Regions from separate parts of the Amycolatopsis echigonensis genome, predicted to be linked through region 3. Evidence: riboswitches for the same ligand, from Rfam matches in the RefSeq annotation. Region 3 holds a riboswitch; each other region holds the start of a gene.
What was found. A riboswitch is a leader RNA that binds a small molecule or an ion and turns the genes downstream of it on or off. The one in region 3 is predicted to bind S-adenosylmethionine.

Region 1 (4,327 bases), 2.3 Mb from region 3:
TCGTGCCGCGAGCAGGGTCGCGGGCGGCGCTGGGTAGGCTCGTCCGGTGGTGGAACTGCTGGGACCCGCCGAAATCCGCGGGCTGGCCGACGAACTCGACGTCCGGCCCACGAAGAAGCTCGGGCAGAACTTCGTGCACGACCCCAACACGGTCCGCCGCATCGTCGAACTCGGCGGCGCGCGGCCGGGGGACGTCGTCCTGGAGGTCGGGCCCGGGCTCGGCTCGCTGACGTTGGGGCTGCTCGCCGCGGGCGCTCAGGTCATCGCTGTGGAGATCGACCCGGTACTCGCCGCCCGCCTGCCGCGCACCGTGGCCGAGCGCGCGCCGGAGGCAGCGGACCGGCTGACCGTCGTCGGAGCTGACGCGCTGCGGGTGCGGGCCGCCGATCTGCCTGCGGAGCCGGTGTCGATCGTGGCGAACCTCCCGTACAACGTCGCGGTGCCGGTGGTGCTGCACCTGCTGGCCGAACTGCCGTCGCTGCGCGGCGGGCTCGTGATGGTCCAGACCGAGGTCGCCGACCGGATGGCTGCCGGACCGGGCAGCCGCACCTATGGCGTGCCGAGCGTGAAGCTCGCTTGGTACGGCCCGGCGCGCAAGGTCGCCGCGGTGCCGCGTGCGGTGTTCTGGCCGGTGCCGAACGTCGATTCCGCGCTGGTGTCGTTCACCCGGACTGACCCGGTGTCCGGCGTGGATCGCGCGCGGCTGTTCGCTGTGGTCGACGCGGCGTTCTCTCAGCGGCGCAAGACATTGCGGGCGGCTTTGGCCGGGTGGGCCGGTTCCGCCGAGCGGGCTGGCGAGCTGCTCGCGCAGGCGGGGATCGATCCGAAGACGCGCGGGGAGCAGCTGGACGTGCACGCGTTCGCCCGGATCGCGGCTGCCGGAAACTGAGCAGGAACCCCTGCCGCGACGACGACGCTGGGTTCCCCAGTACCGTCGCTGGTCCGCCTTCTCCCTCGCGCTCCTTCGCAGGCGTGGCGAGCACCTCCCCCATCGCGGTACACCTTCGCCAGTCGAGCTCGTTTTCGCTGTTCAACGGCGGGAGCGCGGCGGGTATTCCGCGATCGGGAGCTGGGTTTGCGTCATCGCTGATCGTGGGCGATTCGGGGCCGCGCCACTACTCTCGGTCATGGCGTGAGCGCGGTGGAAGCTGTGACGAGCGGCTCGTCCGGCCCGCGGCATTCGGGGGAGTCCGCGTGCTCCCCGCTCCCGATTGTTCCGCGGCGCGACCGGAGGTGCTTCGCTCCGGTGACCTATCTCGACCCGGCCGTGGACCCGCCGAGCCGAGCGCCGAGGCCTGGGAGCGAAGCGCCCTTGACAACGAAAAAAGTCTTGTTCCATAAAGATCCTTGATCGTCCACAGTGGAACGAACTAGTTCGCGAACGCCAGTCGTCACGAGCGTTTCGCAGGTCGAGGCACTGTTCGGCGACCGAGGTTCCGGGTTTCGCGCTACAGGACGGGTGTCCCGGCATGCGGGCACCACCAGACGTGTGATCTGCACCAACGCGCTTGCGTTCAGCCAATGGGATCGGCTTTACTCGAAAGCGTCCATCCCGAGCGACTGAGAGACCTGGCTCGCCGAAGTCGCAGCAACCACCCTCCGCAGGGCAGGTGCTACCGCCAGGACCGATGGAGGCTGTTTTCGATGAAGAGGGTCACCCGCCCGCTCCTGCTGACCCGCCGGCGCGTAGTCGACGAAGGTCGCCGCTCGGTATGTGCGTGTCGACGCTCCATGGTCATCGCCTGATCGTTTTTTCCGCACTTTCTTGCGCCGTCCACTGTGGACGGTAATTCGATGACGCCTGGCGCGCCCGGAAACGGCGCCGCGCCTCGTTTGCCTGGAGCCCTTTCGTGATCACTGTCGAAAACGTGTCCAAGTCCTTTCCCTTCCACGGAAACCGGGTCGCCGCGCTGCGCGACGTGAGCGTTGACGTGCAAGCCGGCTCGCTGTTCGGGGTCGTGGGTCCGTCCGGTTCCGGCAAGTCGACCCTCGCCCGCTGCATCGCGCTGCAGGAGCGTCCCGACCGCGGCGTCGTGCGGCTCGACGGCCTCAATACCGCGACGCTCGACGGCAAGCGGCTGCGGGAGATCCGCCGCCAGCTGGGGGTCGTCGGGACCAAGCCGGAGCTGATCGCCGAGCGCACCATCGCCGGCAACATCGCCAGCCCGCTGGAGCAGCTGGGCGTCGACGGCCCGCAGCGGCGCAGCCGGGTCGGCTCGCTGCTCGACCTGGTCGGCCTCACCGCCCGCGCCGCACAGAAGCCGGAAGAACTCACCGACGGCCAGCTTCGCCGGGTCGCGGTCGCGAAGGCGCTCGCGGCCGGACCGGCCGTGCTGCTCGCCGACGACCCGACCGCCGGGGTCGCCGCCGAGGAGGCCGGCGCGGTGCTCGCCGTGCTCGACCGGGCACGGGCCGAGCTGGGCGTGACGGTCGTCGTCACCACGCCGGACGCGGACGTCGTCCGCCGGGTCTGCGACGACGTCGCGGTGCTCGACAACGGCGCGATCGTCGAGCGCGGCACGGTGCTTGACCTGATCTCGACGCCGGACAGCTGGACCGCGCAGGCGGTGCTGCCGTCGATCGAGACGTCGCGCGCCCAATCCGCGAAGTACGACCGCTCGGTCGACGTCGTCCTGATCGGTTTCGCGTCGGTGGGCGCGTTGCTGCCCGAGGCGGCCAGCCGCTTCGACGTGGAACTCGCCACCATCGGCGGCGGTCTCACCCGCATCGGGGACACCCCGATCGCCCGCTTCCGTCTCGGTGTCCGCGGCGAGCGGGCCGACGCCGCGCTGTCCTGGATCTCCGACCGGGGCGCGCACGTGAGCCAGCCGGTTCGCGGACCGCAGAGCGTGGTCGCTGCCTGATTTCCCTTTCGCCGAACCGTTTTTCGAGGGCCGCTCCAACCAGTTGGGGCGGCCCTCGCCGTATCCGCGGGACGCGCCGCCCCAGAAATTGGGTCACCCGGCCGGACTATTGGGACAACCGTCCTGAAGTCTGTCCATTGTGGTCGTTGCGGCGGAGGATCTCCGCGAGCTCCGGATCCGCGTGCGCCTCGGCGGTCTGCTTCCACGTGGCCACGAGGGTGGCGAACGGTGCCGGGTTGCCGAGCGATTCGGCTCGCTCCAGGGTTTCGGCCAGTTCGCCGGCGAACGTCCGCACCTCGTCCGCCGACAGGTACCGCGCCCACGGGAACGCGGCGGGCAGCGCCTCGGCGGCGAGCGCGGCCGTCTCGTTGCTGCGGCGCATCAGCTCCACGAGGAGCGTGACGGTCGCCGAAAACCCGGCCGCTGCCTGCTCGGCGCGGTCGGCGGTGACCAGGACCAGATCGGGTTTGTCCTTCTCCCGTCGGCGAATCCGGACCGAACGGCTCGGCGAACCTTCGAGCTGTTCGACGACCCGGCGGGGGTGCAGGGACAGCTCGGACAGGTTGACCTCCGGAGCGCGCATAGTTCCAAAGTAGTTCCAAACTAGTCCGCCTGACCACTCCCGGACGACGACTGGGGGAACTTCTGCGCCGACGTTTTCTCCTGGCGGGACCTGGCGCGGCGCAGCCACGTAGGCTGGACGGGTGCTCGCCGTCGTTCCTCCACCAGTCACCGTCCGGGTCCCGGCCAAGGTCAACCTGCACCTGGCCGTCGGCGACCTGCGGGCGGACGGGTTCCACGAGCTGGTCACCGTCTTCCAGGCGCTTTCGCTCACCGACGAGGTGACCGTCGCGGCCGCCGACGAGCCCGGGCTCGAGGTGTACGGCGAGGGGGAGCGCACGGTGCCCACCGACGGCGCCAATCTCGCCTGGCGCGCGGCTCGCGAACTGGCCTCCTACGCCGGACGGCCGGACGCGGACGAGCCGAAGGTGCGAATCGTGCTGCGCAAGGGCATTCCGGTCGCCGGCGGCATGGCGGGCGGGAGCGCGGACGCGGCGGCGGCGCTGGTCGGGCTCTCGTCGCTGTGGAAGCTCGACGTCACGCGCGACGAGCTGGCCACCGTCGCCGGACGGCTGGGCAGCGACGTGCCCTTTGCGCTGTACGGCGGCACTGCGCTCGGCACCGGCCGGGGTGAGCAGCTCGTGCCGGTGCTCGCGCGGCACACGTTCCATTGGGTGCTGGCCTTCGACGAGGAAGGTCTGTCCACGCCCAAAGTGTTCGGTGAACTCGACCGGCTGCGCGCCGACGGCAAACCGCCGCGGATCGGATCGCACACGCCGGTCGTGGAGGCGCTCGCGTCGGGTGATCCTCGCCAACTCGCCCTGTTGCTCGGCAATGACTTGCAGGCGGCCGCGGTGTCGCTGCGGCCCGGCCTGCGCCGCACGCTGCGCGCTGGGGTGAAC
Region 2 (4,327 bases), on a different contig from region 3:
ACGAGGACCATGGCGAGGGCAGTGGTGTTCATCCGGACCCTTTCAGGTTTTCAGCGCACGCTGAAGACCGGGTCCTCCAGGCTTTTGTCCCGTCAGATGAACGGCGGGGCTCGGTGTCCCGCCGAAGGTGCCGCTCGGACCAGGCCCGCCCGCCCTCGTTGTCTGCGCGACCCGCCGTGCGGGACCACGGGCAGGCGACGGAACCCTAGGCACTACCGAAGCCCACCGTAACCGAGCCGGAGCCGGGATGCCGGGCGATCGCGGGCACCAGGGCCCCGCCGGACGCCTCGCCGGGGGCCTCTCCAGCGCCGCGAGCAGGGCTGTTAAGATTTTCGACTGTTGCCGTGCGGCATTCCGTCAGGGAGGAAACCCGGCAGTCCCTCGGGACTGGTCCGGAGCCACACGAACGCGGCAGCGACCTTCACCGAGTGAAAGAGGAACGCCTCCATGGCCAACATCAAGTCGCAGGTCAAGCGCATCACGACGAACGAGAAGGCGCGGCAGCGCAACCTGGCGATCCGGTCCTCGGTGAAGACCGCGATCCGCAAGTTCCGCGAGGCCGCCGAAGCCGGTGACAAGGACAAGGCCCTCGAACTGCAGCGCGACGCCGCTCGCAAGCTCGACAAGGCCGTCACCAAGGGCGTCATCCACGCCAACCAGGCCGCGAACAAGAAGTCGGCTCTCGCGAAGCGCGCGAACCAGCTCTGAGCGCAGTCTTTCCGGAAGGCCCGGCGGCTTCGGCTGCCGGGCCTTTTCCGTGTCCTGGATCGTGGGCCGGTTCAGTCGTTCGGGGCGGCACCGGCTGAACGCAGGGCTCGGCGCCAGTCATGGCCGCAGCCGCCCCGCGCAGCGGTCGCCGGGACATTCGGCACGCAGCGGTTCGAGCGGCCGACGCTCGGCTGAGGCAGTCGCCTGACTAGGACGTCAGCGGTCTCCCTTGGCCGCGACCACGTCGAGGACCGCGCGCTGCAGGGCATAGTTCGAATCGGCCGCCGCGCCCTTGACCTCGGCGTTCAGCCGCGCCACGACGCGCATCGCGGTCGCCAGGCCGTCCTGTCCCCAGCCGCGGGCCTGGCCTTGCGCCTTGCGGATCTTCCACGGCGGCATGCCCAGTTCGCCCGCCATCTGGTTCGGGTTGCCGCGACCGGCCGCGGACACGCGAGCGATCGTGCGGACCGCGTCGGCGAGCGCGTCGGCCACCAGCACGTGCGGGACGCCCAGCTGCATCGCCCACTGCAGCGACTCCATCGCGGCGGCCCGGTCGCCCGCGACGGCTTTCTCCGCGACCGCGAAGCCGGTCACGTCGGCGCGTCCGGTGTGGTAGCGGCGGACTGCCTGCTCGTCGACGACTCCCCCGGTGTCGGCGACCAGCTGCGTCGCCGCCGAGGACAGTTCGCGCAGGTCCGAGCCGACCGAGTCGAGCAGCGCCATCAGGCCCCCGGCGTCGATCTTGCCGCCCGCGCGGCGCACCTCGTTGCGGACGAACGACTCGCGCTCGGCGGGCTTGGTGAGCTTCGGGCATTCGGTGATTTCCGCGCCCGCCTTTTTCAACGCGCCCGGGAGCGCCTTGGCGGCTTTGCTCCGCCCGCCGCCGCTGTGCACGACCACGAGGACGATGCCGTCGGCCGGTGCCTTCGCGTACGCCAGCACCGCGTCGGACAGTTCCTGCGAGATGTCCTGCGCCGACTCCAGAACGATCACGCGCCCCTCGGCGAACAGCGACGGGCTCACCAGCTCGGCCAGCACGGGCGGTGTGAGATCGGACACCCGCATCCGCGTGAGGTCAGCCGTCGGGTCCGCGGCCCTGGCCGCGTCGAGGGAAGCTCGCACAGCCCGTTCGATGAGCAGTTCTTCCTCGCCCGTGACGAGGTGCAGCGGCGCGGGTGCGGTGGTCACCCGGCCATCTTCTCACCCGGCCGCCGGGCCGCCCGCTCCGGTGATGTGGGCCGCCTCCATGGCATGAGCTGATCGCGATGTCGTACGGTGTAGCCGAGGACGCGCCCGGCGGCGCTCCGACAACCGAATACCGCTCATCCAGAGGGGCAGAGGGAACGGCCCGACGAAGCCCCGGCAACCGGCGTACAGCCTGTCATCCCGCGATCGCGGGGTAGCTGACGACCACGGTGCCAATTCCGGCCCGCTTCGGCGGGGCAGATGAGGAAAGGAACCTCGCGATGACTGCAGCCCTCAGCGCCACCTCCGCCAACAAGACGATCGACCTCGGTCCGGCCGTCGAACTGGTGTCGAAGGAAGAAGGGCACCGGCAGCCGCTCGCTCCGGAATTCGTCTCCGTCGAAGACTTCTCGCCCCTCGAGGTCGCCTACGACTTCGGCCGCGTCCGCCGCGAGGACATCGAGGCGGGCCCGCGCAACATCTGGCGTTACAAGCGACTCCTTCCCGTCCCCTCGAACGTCGAGGAGATCCCGAACACCGAACCCGGCTGTACCCGGCTCGTGCGCGCCGACCGGCTCGCGAAGGAGCTCGGCCTCAAGAGCGTCTGGGTCAAGGACGACACCGGGAACCCGACGCACTCGTTCAAGGACCGCGTCGTCGCCGTCGCGCTCGCGGCCGCCCGCGAGTTCGGCTTCGAGGTCCTCGCTTGTCCGTCGACCGGCAACCTGGCCAACGCGACCGCCGCCGCGGCGGCCCGCGCCGGCTGGCGGTCGGTCGTGCTGATCCCGAAGAGCCTCGAGCGCGCGAAGATCCTCACCACCGCGGTCTACGACGGCGACCTGATCGCCGTCGACGGCAACTACGACGACGTGAACCGGCTCGCCACCGAACTGGCCGCCGAGCACCCGAAGTGGGCGTTCGTGAACGTCAACGTCCGCCCGTACTACTCCGAGGGCTCGAAGACGCTCGCCTTCGAGGTCGCCGAGCAGCTCGGCTGGCGCCTCCCCGAGCAGATCGTCGTGCCGATCGCCTCCGGTTCCCAGCTCACCAAGGTGGACAAGGGTTTCCGCGAGCTGGGCCAGCTCGGTCTCGTGGACGCCAGCCCGTACAAGGTGTTCGGCGCACAGGCCACCGGCTGCTCGCCGGTCTCCACCGCGTACCGCAACGGCCACGACGTGGTCCAGCCGGTCAAGCCGGACACCATCGCCCGCTCGCTCGCGATCGGCAACCCGGCCGACGGCCCGTACGTGCTCGACGTGGTCAACCGCACCGGCGGCGCGATCGAGGACGTCACCGACGAAGAGGTCGTCGAAGGCATCCGGCTGCTCGCGCGCACCGAAGGCATCTTCACCGAGACCGCGGGCGGCGTCACCGTGGCGACCGCGAAGAAGCTCGTCGAAACCGGCAAGCTCGACCCGGACGCCGAAACCGTCCTCCTCATCACCGGCGACGGCCTCAAGACCCTCGACGCGGTCGAGAACCACGTCGGCCCGAAGGCCACCGTGCCGCCGTCCGCCGAAGCCGTCGCCAAGGCGCTCGGCTACTGACGCACCGGCCCGGGGTCCGCCGCACTACCGCGGCGGACCCCGCGGCTCGCCCCGGCGCGCGACCGCCGATCCGCTTCCTCCAGGCAGGACGGCGGTGTCCCCGTCCACGTCGGTGCGGGTGACCAGCACTCCCATCGTGCCGAGAACGTCCACTGTGGACTTGCTCGGATGTCCGTATCCGTTGCCCGCGCCGACACTGATCAACGCCGTACGCGGCCGCACCGCCGCGAGGAACTGCGGCAGCGAATACCGCGAACCGTGATGCGGCACCTTCAAGACGTCAGCCCGCAGGTCCACACCCTCGGCGAGAAGATCCGCCTGCGCGGCCAGTTCGACGTCCCCGGTCAGCAAAACCCGGCCAGCCGAGGTTTCGGCGCGCAGGACCACGGAACTGTTGTTGATCATCGTGCCGTCCTGCAGAGCGGGTGCGCGAGTGGTGGCGTAACGCGGACCGAGCACCTCCAGCGACAGCCCCGGCCACTCCAGCCGTTGCCCCTCGCTCAATTGCGCTAGCGGCACGCCTCGACGCCGCGCTTCGCCGGACACCGACTGCCACGCCCATGCCGGAGCACGTCCTGGACCGACCGCGATCGCGCCGACTGCCCGGCCGTCGAATACCGAGGCAAGGCCGCCGATGTGGTCCGCGTGCAGGTGACTCAGCACGAGCAACGGCACCCGATCGACGCCCAGCCTCCGCAGGCATTCGTCGACCGGCCCCGGCTCCGGCCCGGTGTCGACGACCACGGCCCGTCCGGGTTCGGCGGTAGCCAGGACGACCGCATCTCCTTGTCCGACATCGCATTCCACCATCGCCCAGCCGTCCGGCGGCCAGCCAGGAGCCAGGACTTTGGCCGGCACGACCGTCAGCAGCATAACGACCAATCCGA
Region 3 (4,327 bases):
CGGACGCGACGTGCTGGCCGATCTCGGCGTCGCGGTGCCGGATCGGCCGCGGCGGCCGTTGCTCCGCGACTGTCTGGATTGGACAGAGCGGCGCGAGCACCTGGCCGGCGCGGTCCCGGCGGCTGTGCTGGAGCGGGCGCTCGAAGCGGGATGGCTGACCCGGGACGAGCACCGCGCGGTCCGGGTGCTGCCGGGCGCGAGGGGTCCGTTCGCGGCGTTGGGTGTCGATCTCGCGACGGTGAGTGCCGCGAAGGCGTCGTAACACACCTGCGTGGTCCCCCGGACCGGTGGTGCGCGCAGGGGAACCGGGCACTGCCTCACTATTCTGGACGCCTGCGGGCGACCGGGAGGGAGGCGGAGGGTGGACGAGCTTCCCGTGCTGCTGGGCGTCGGAGCGCTGGTTCTGGTCGTCTCGGTCGTCGCGGTGCGGGTGTCCATCCGGCTCGGATTCCCGTCGCTGCTGCTGTATCTCGGGATCGGCGTCGTCCTCGGCGAAGCCGGGTTCGGCATCCGCTTCGACAATCCGGCGCTCACCCAGGCCCTCGGGCTCGCCGCGCTCGTCCTGATCCTCACCGAGGGCGGGCTCACCACGCGCTGGTCCGCGGTGAAACCCTCGCTGGGGCCCGGAATCCTGCTGTCCACAGTGGCCGTGGTGATCAGCATCGCGGTCACCGGCGCGGCCCTGCACTGGCTGCTCGGCCTCGACTGGCGGCTCGCGCTGCTGTGGGGCGCGGTCCTGGCGTCCACCGACGCCGCGGCGGTGTTCTCCGTCCTGCGCACGGCCGGGGTCGGCAAACGGCTCGTCGGCGCGCTGGAACTGGAATCCGGCATCAACGACGCGCCCGCCTACATCGCGGTCGTCGTGCTCGCGTCCGGCGAGGCGGTCGACTGGTCGCTGCCGCTGCTGGTGGTCTACGAACTGCTGACCGGTCTCGCGCTCGGCCTCGCGTTCGGCTGGCTGGGCGCGCAGGCACTCCGCCGGGCCGCGCTCCCGGCGACCGGTCTGTACCCGCTCGCCACGGTCGCGGTGTGCGTTCTCGCGTACTCCTCGGGACAGCTGGCGCACGCTTCCGGCCTGCTGGCCACCTATGTCGCCGGTCTGGTGCTGGGGAACTCCCAGCTGCCGCACCGGTCGGACACCCTGTCGTTCGCCGAAGGGCTCGGCTGGCTCGCGCAGATCGGGCTGTTCGTGCTGCTCGGCCTCTTCGCGTCGCCGACCCGGTTGCTCGAAGCGCTCATCCCGGGTCTGGTCGCGGGCGCGGTGGTGCTGCTGCTCGCCCGTCCGCTCTCGGTGGTCCTGTCGCTGCTGCCGTTCCGGTTGCCCTGGCGAGAGCAGACGTTCCTGTCCTGGGCCGGGTTGCGCGGTGCGGTGCCGATCGTGCTCGCGATGATCCCGCTGTCCGAAGGCGTGCCCGGTGCGCAGCGGCTCGTGGACGCCGTTTTCGTGCTCGTCATCGTGCTCACCGTGCTGCAGGGGGCGACGCTCAGCCCGCTCGCGCGGATCCTCGGGCTGACGAAGGCGGCGCAGGCGCACGAGATCGAGGTCGACTCTGCGCCGCTCGACGAACTCGGCGCGGAACTGCTGCAGGTGCGCATCCAGGAGGGGTCGAAGCTGCACGGCGTGTACCTCTCGGAACTGCGCCTGCCCGCCGGGGCGACGGTCAGCCTCGTGGTCCGCGGCGGGACGGGCTTCACGCCGCAGAAAACCAGCCGCTTGCAGGTCGAGGACCAGCTTCTGGTGGTCACGACCGCCACCGACCGCGATGCGACCGAACGGCGCATCCGAGCCGTCGACCGGGCCGGCCGTCTGGCGCGGTGGCACGGCGAATCCGGAGCCTGACCTGTTCTGTCCTTTGTGGACAATTCTGGTGACTGCCGTCTCAGATCACGAGACGGGGCTGGTTTCGGCCGCCGGGTTTCCGCTATCGTCGGCTCCAGGTCATGAGTGCCAGCGCGAAGCCCCGGCTTGCTGGCCGGCAACCCTCCTACCGCGGTGGGGTGCCCCGGGTGAGGACCAGGCCGGTCGCGCAGTGCGACGGGCAAGCGCGGGCCCCTCGCCGGGGGTCCCCCGGAACGCCGAGGAGGCACCGTCATGACTCTCGCACTCGACCGGTCCACGGGCACTGTCGCCACTGTTTCTGCTGGTCCCGCGGTTCCCGCCGTTCCCGCTGTCGCTGGTGCGACGCTGCGGGTGCCGCTGGTGACGGGCGGCGACATCGGCTACGCCAACCTCGACCACGCGGCGAGCGCGCCCTGTCTGGACGCCGTGCGTTCGGCGGTCGACGAGTTTCTTCCGTGGTACGCCAGCGTGCATCGCGGTGCGGGCTTCGCTTCGCAGGTCTCGACGCGCTTGTACGAGCGGACCCGGGATGTGCTGCGTCGTTTCGTGGACGCTCGTAACGGCGACTCGGTGATCTTCACCCGCAACACCACTGACGCGTTCAATCTGCTGGCGAAGGCGTTGCCGCGCAAGACTTCTGTCGTTGTGTTCGACAGCGAGCACCATGCCGCGCTGCTCCCGTGGCGCGGGCCGAATGTGCGGCGCGTGCAGTTGCCGCGGACTCGGCTCGCCGCGGTGTCCGTTGTGGACGAAGCGCTTGCCGAATGCCCGCAGGGGCCCCGGTTGGTGGTCGTTGCCGGGGCGTCCAATGTGACTGGCGAGCTGCTGCCGGTGGCGGAGATCGCCGCGGTGGCTCGGAAACACGGCGCCCGGGTGGCGCTGGACGCTGCTCAGCTCGCTCCGCATCGGCGGATTTCGTTGCGGGAGCTGGACGTTGACTACGTCGCGCTGTCCGGGCACAAGCTGTACGCGCCGTTTGGCGCCGGGGCGCTGATCGGTCGCAGCGACTGGTTGCGCGCCGCCGAGCCGTATCTGGCAGGCGGTGGCGCCACGAAGCTGGTGACCGAGGAAGCCGTGGTGTGGAACAGCGGCGAAGAGCGGCACGAGGCGGGGTCGCCGAACACCGTTGGCGTGTATGCGCTCGGGGTGGCCTGCGAGCAGTTGGCGGCTCACTGGAACGCCGTGGGTTCGCACGAGGCCGCGTTGCTGGAGCGGTTGCGCAAGGGGCTCGCTAGCCTGCCCGGGTGCGCTGAGCTGCGGTTCTTCGACGCGCCGGTGGACCGGGTCGGCACGGTGAGCTTCGTGGTCGACGGGTTCGAACCGGGCTGGCTGGCGGCGGTGCTGTCGGCCGAGTACGGGATCGGGGTCCGCGACGGCGCGTTCTGCGCCCACGTGGCCGCCCGGCGGTTGATCCGAGAGGCCGGAAGCGAAGGCCAGCAGGCGGTTCGGGTGAGCCTCGGGCTGGGCAGCACCGAGGAACACGTGGACCGGCTGCTGCTGGCCCTGCGGCAGATCGTCGCCCGGGGAGCCCGGTGGGAATACACAAAGGCCGACGGCCGGTGGGCACCGGTGGGGGACCCGCGGGAGCTGCCGGGGTTTTGCGCTTGATGATGCGGCTTTGTTGACGATGCGTGGTCTTGGAGGACCGGCGGGGCAGGATTGTTGACCACAACGCGGGATCGCGCCGACGTTTGGGGTGAGCGGCGTGACAGGCCGAAGGCCCCTCGCGCCGCTCACCCCAAACGTCGGCTTAACGGCGATCCCGCACGCGGCGGCGGAGCCGACGCCATCAAACTCTGGCCCCAGCCCTGGCCCCACTCTTCGTTTAGGAGCCAGATTTGGGCCAGCGGCAGGCTCATGGCGCTGTCGGCGTAGCCGGTGCGGACGATAACGGTGTGCACGGCGGCCAGGAGGTTGCGTTCCGTGAGGTGGCCGTTGAGGAGCATTCGCGCCAGGTGGGTGAAGGCCGCGTCGGCCGCGTCTGTCGCGGTGGGGATCGGGGTGCGGCAGTCGGCCAGGGCCGCTCGCTGCACGTCGTGGATTTCCCGGGCACCGGTGGGGGACACTCGCGAGCTGCCGGGGTTTTGCGCTTGATGATGCGGCTTTGTTGACGATGCGCGGTCTCGGAGGGCCAGCGCGGCAGAATTGTTGACCACAACGCGGGATCGCGCCGACGTTTGGGGTGAGCGGCGTGACAGGCCGAAGGCCCCTCGCGCCGCTCACCCCAAACGTCGGCTTAAGGGCGATCCCGCACGCGGCGGCGGAGCCGACGCCATCAAACACTGCCGCTGTGACCTGCTCGGGCGCGGGTGTGGACAATGGGGGTGTGAGCACCGATCCTTCGCCGTCCGAATCCGAGGTCGAGCCGTCTGCGGAACCGCCTGAGCGGGGGGCCGTCGAGGAGGGCGCGGCCGAAGCTCCGCTGCCCAAGCGGCGGGTCTGGGTGGTGTTCGCGGTCGCGGCGCTGCTGTGGGCGATCGACCTGCT

Region 1: linked by a shared signal. The riboswitch ahead of ATK30_RS24765 (methionine ABC transporter ATP-binding protein) and the one ahead of ATK30_RS35405 (aminotransferase class V-fold PLP-dependent enzyme) in region 3 are both predicted to bind S-adenosylmethionine.
Region 2: linked by a shared signal. The riboswitch ahead of thrC (threonine synthase) and the one ahead of ATK30_RS35405 (aminotransferase class V-fold PLP-dependent enzyme) in region 3 are both predicted to bind S-adenosylmethionine.

What each region holds. Positions count from the first base shown of each region.
Region 1 is NZ_PJMY01000003.1:4,137,190-4,141,516, forward strand. Features, by position in the region: gene rsmA (16S rRNA (adenine(1518)-N(6)/adenine(1519)-N(6))-dimethyltransferase RsmA) at 47-889, shown strand; SAM riboswitch class I at 1,545-1,635, shown strand; gene ATK30_RS24765 (methionine ABC transporter ATP-binding protein) at 1,851-2,864, shown strand; gene ATK30_RS24770 (hypothetical protein) at 2,971-3,447, opposite strand; gene ATK30_RS24775 (4-(cytidine 5'-diphospho)-2-C-methyl-D-erythritol kinase) at 3,569-4,327, shown strand, end outside.
Region 2 is NZ_PJMY01000002.1:368,615-372,941, reverse strand. Features, by position in the region: gene ATK30_RS03365 (DMT family transporter) at 1-32, opposite strand, end outside; gene rpsT (30S ribosomal protein S20) at 448-708, shown strand; gene holA (DNA polymerase III subunit delta) at 925-1,896, opposite strand; SAM riboswitch class I at 2,028-2,161, shown strand; gene thrC (threonine synthase) at 2,175-3,440, shown strand; gene ATK30_RS03345 (ComEC/Rec2 family competence protein) at 3,465-4,327, opposite strand, start outside.
Region 3 is NZ_PJMY01000003.1:6,412,925-6,417,251, forward strand. Features, by position in the region: gene ATK30_RS35395 (ArsR/SmtB family transcription factor) at 1-262, shown strand, start outside; gene ATK30_RS35400 (potassium/proton antiporter) at 362-1,840, shown strand; SAM riboswitch class IV at 1,938-2,052, shown strand; gene ATK30_RS35405 (aminotransferase class V-fold PLP-dependent enzyme) at 2,093-3,448, shown strand; gene ATK30_RS35410 (hypothetical protein) at 3,574-3,906, opposite strand; gene lspA (signal peptidase II) at 4,167-4,327, shown strand, end outside.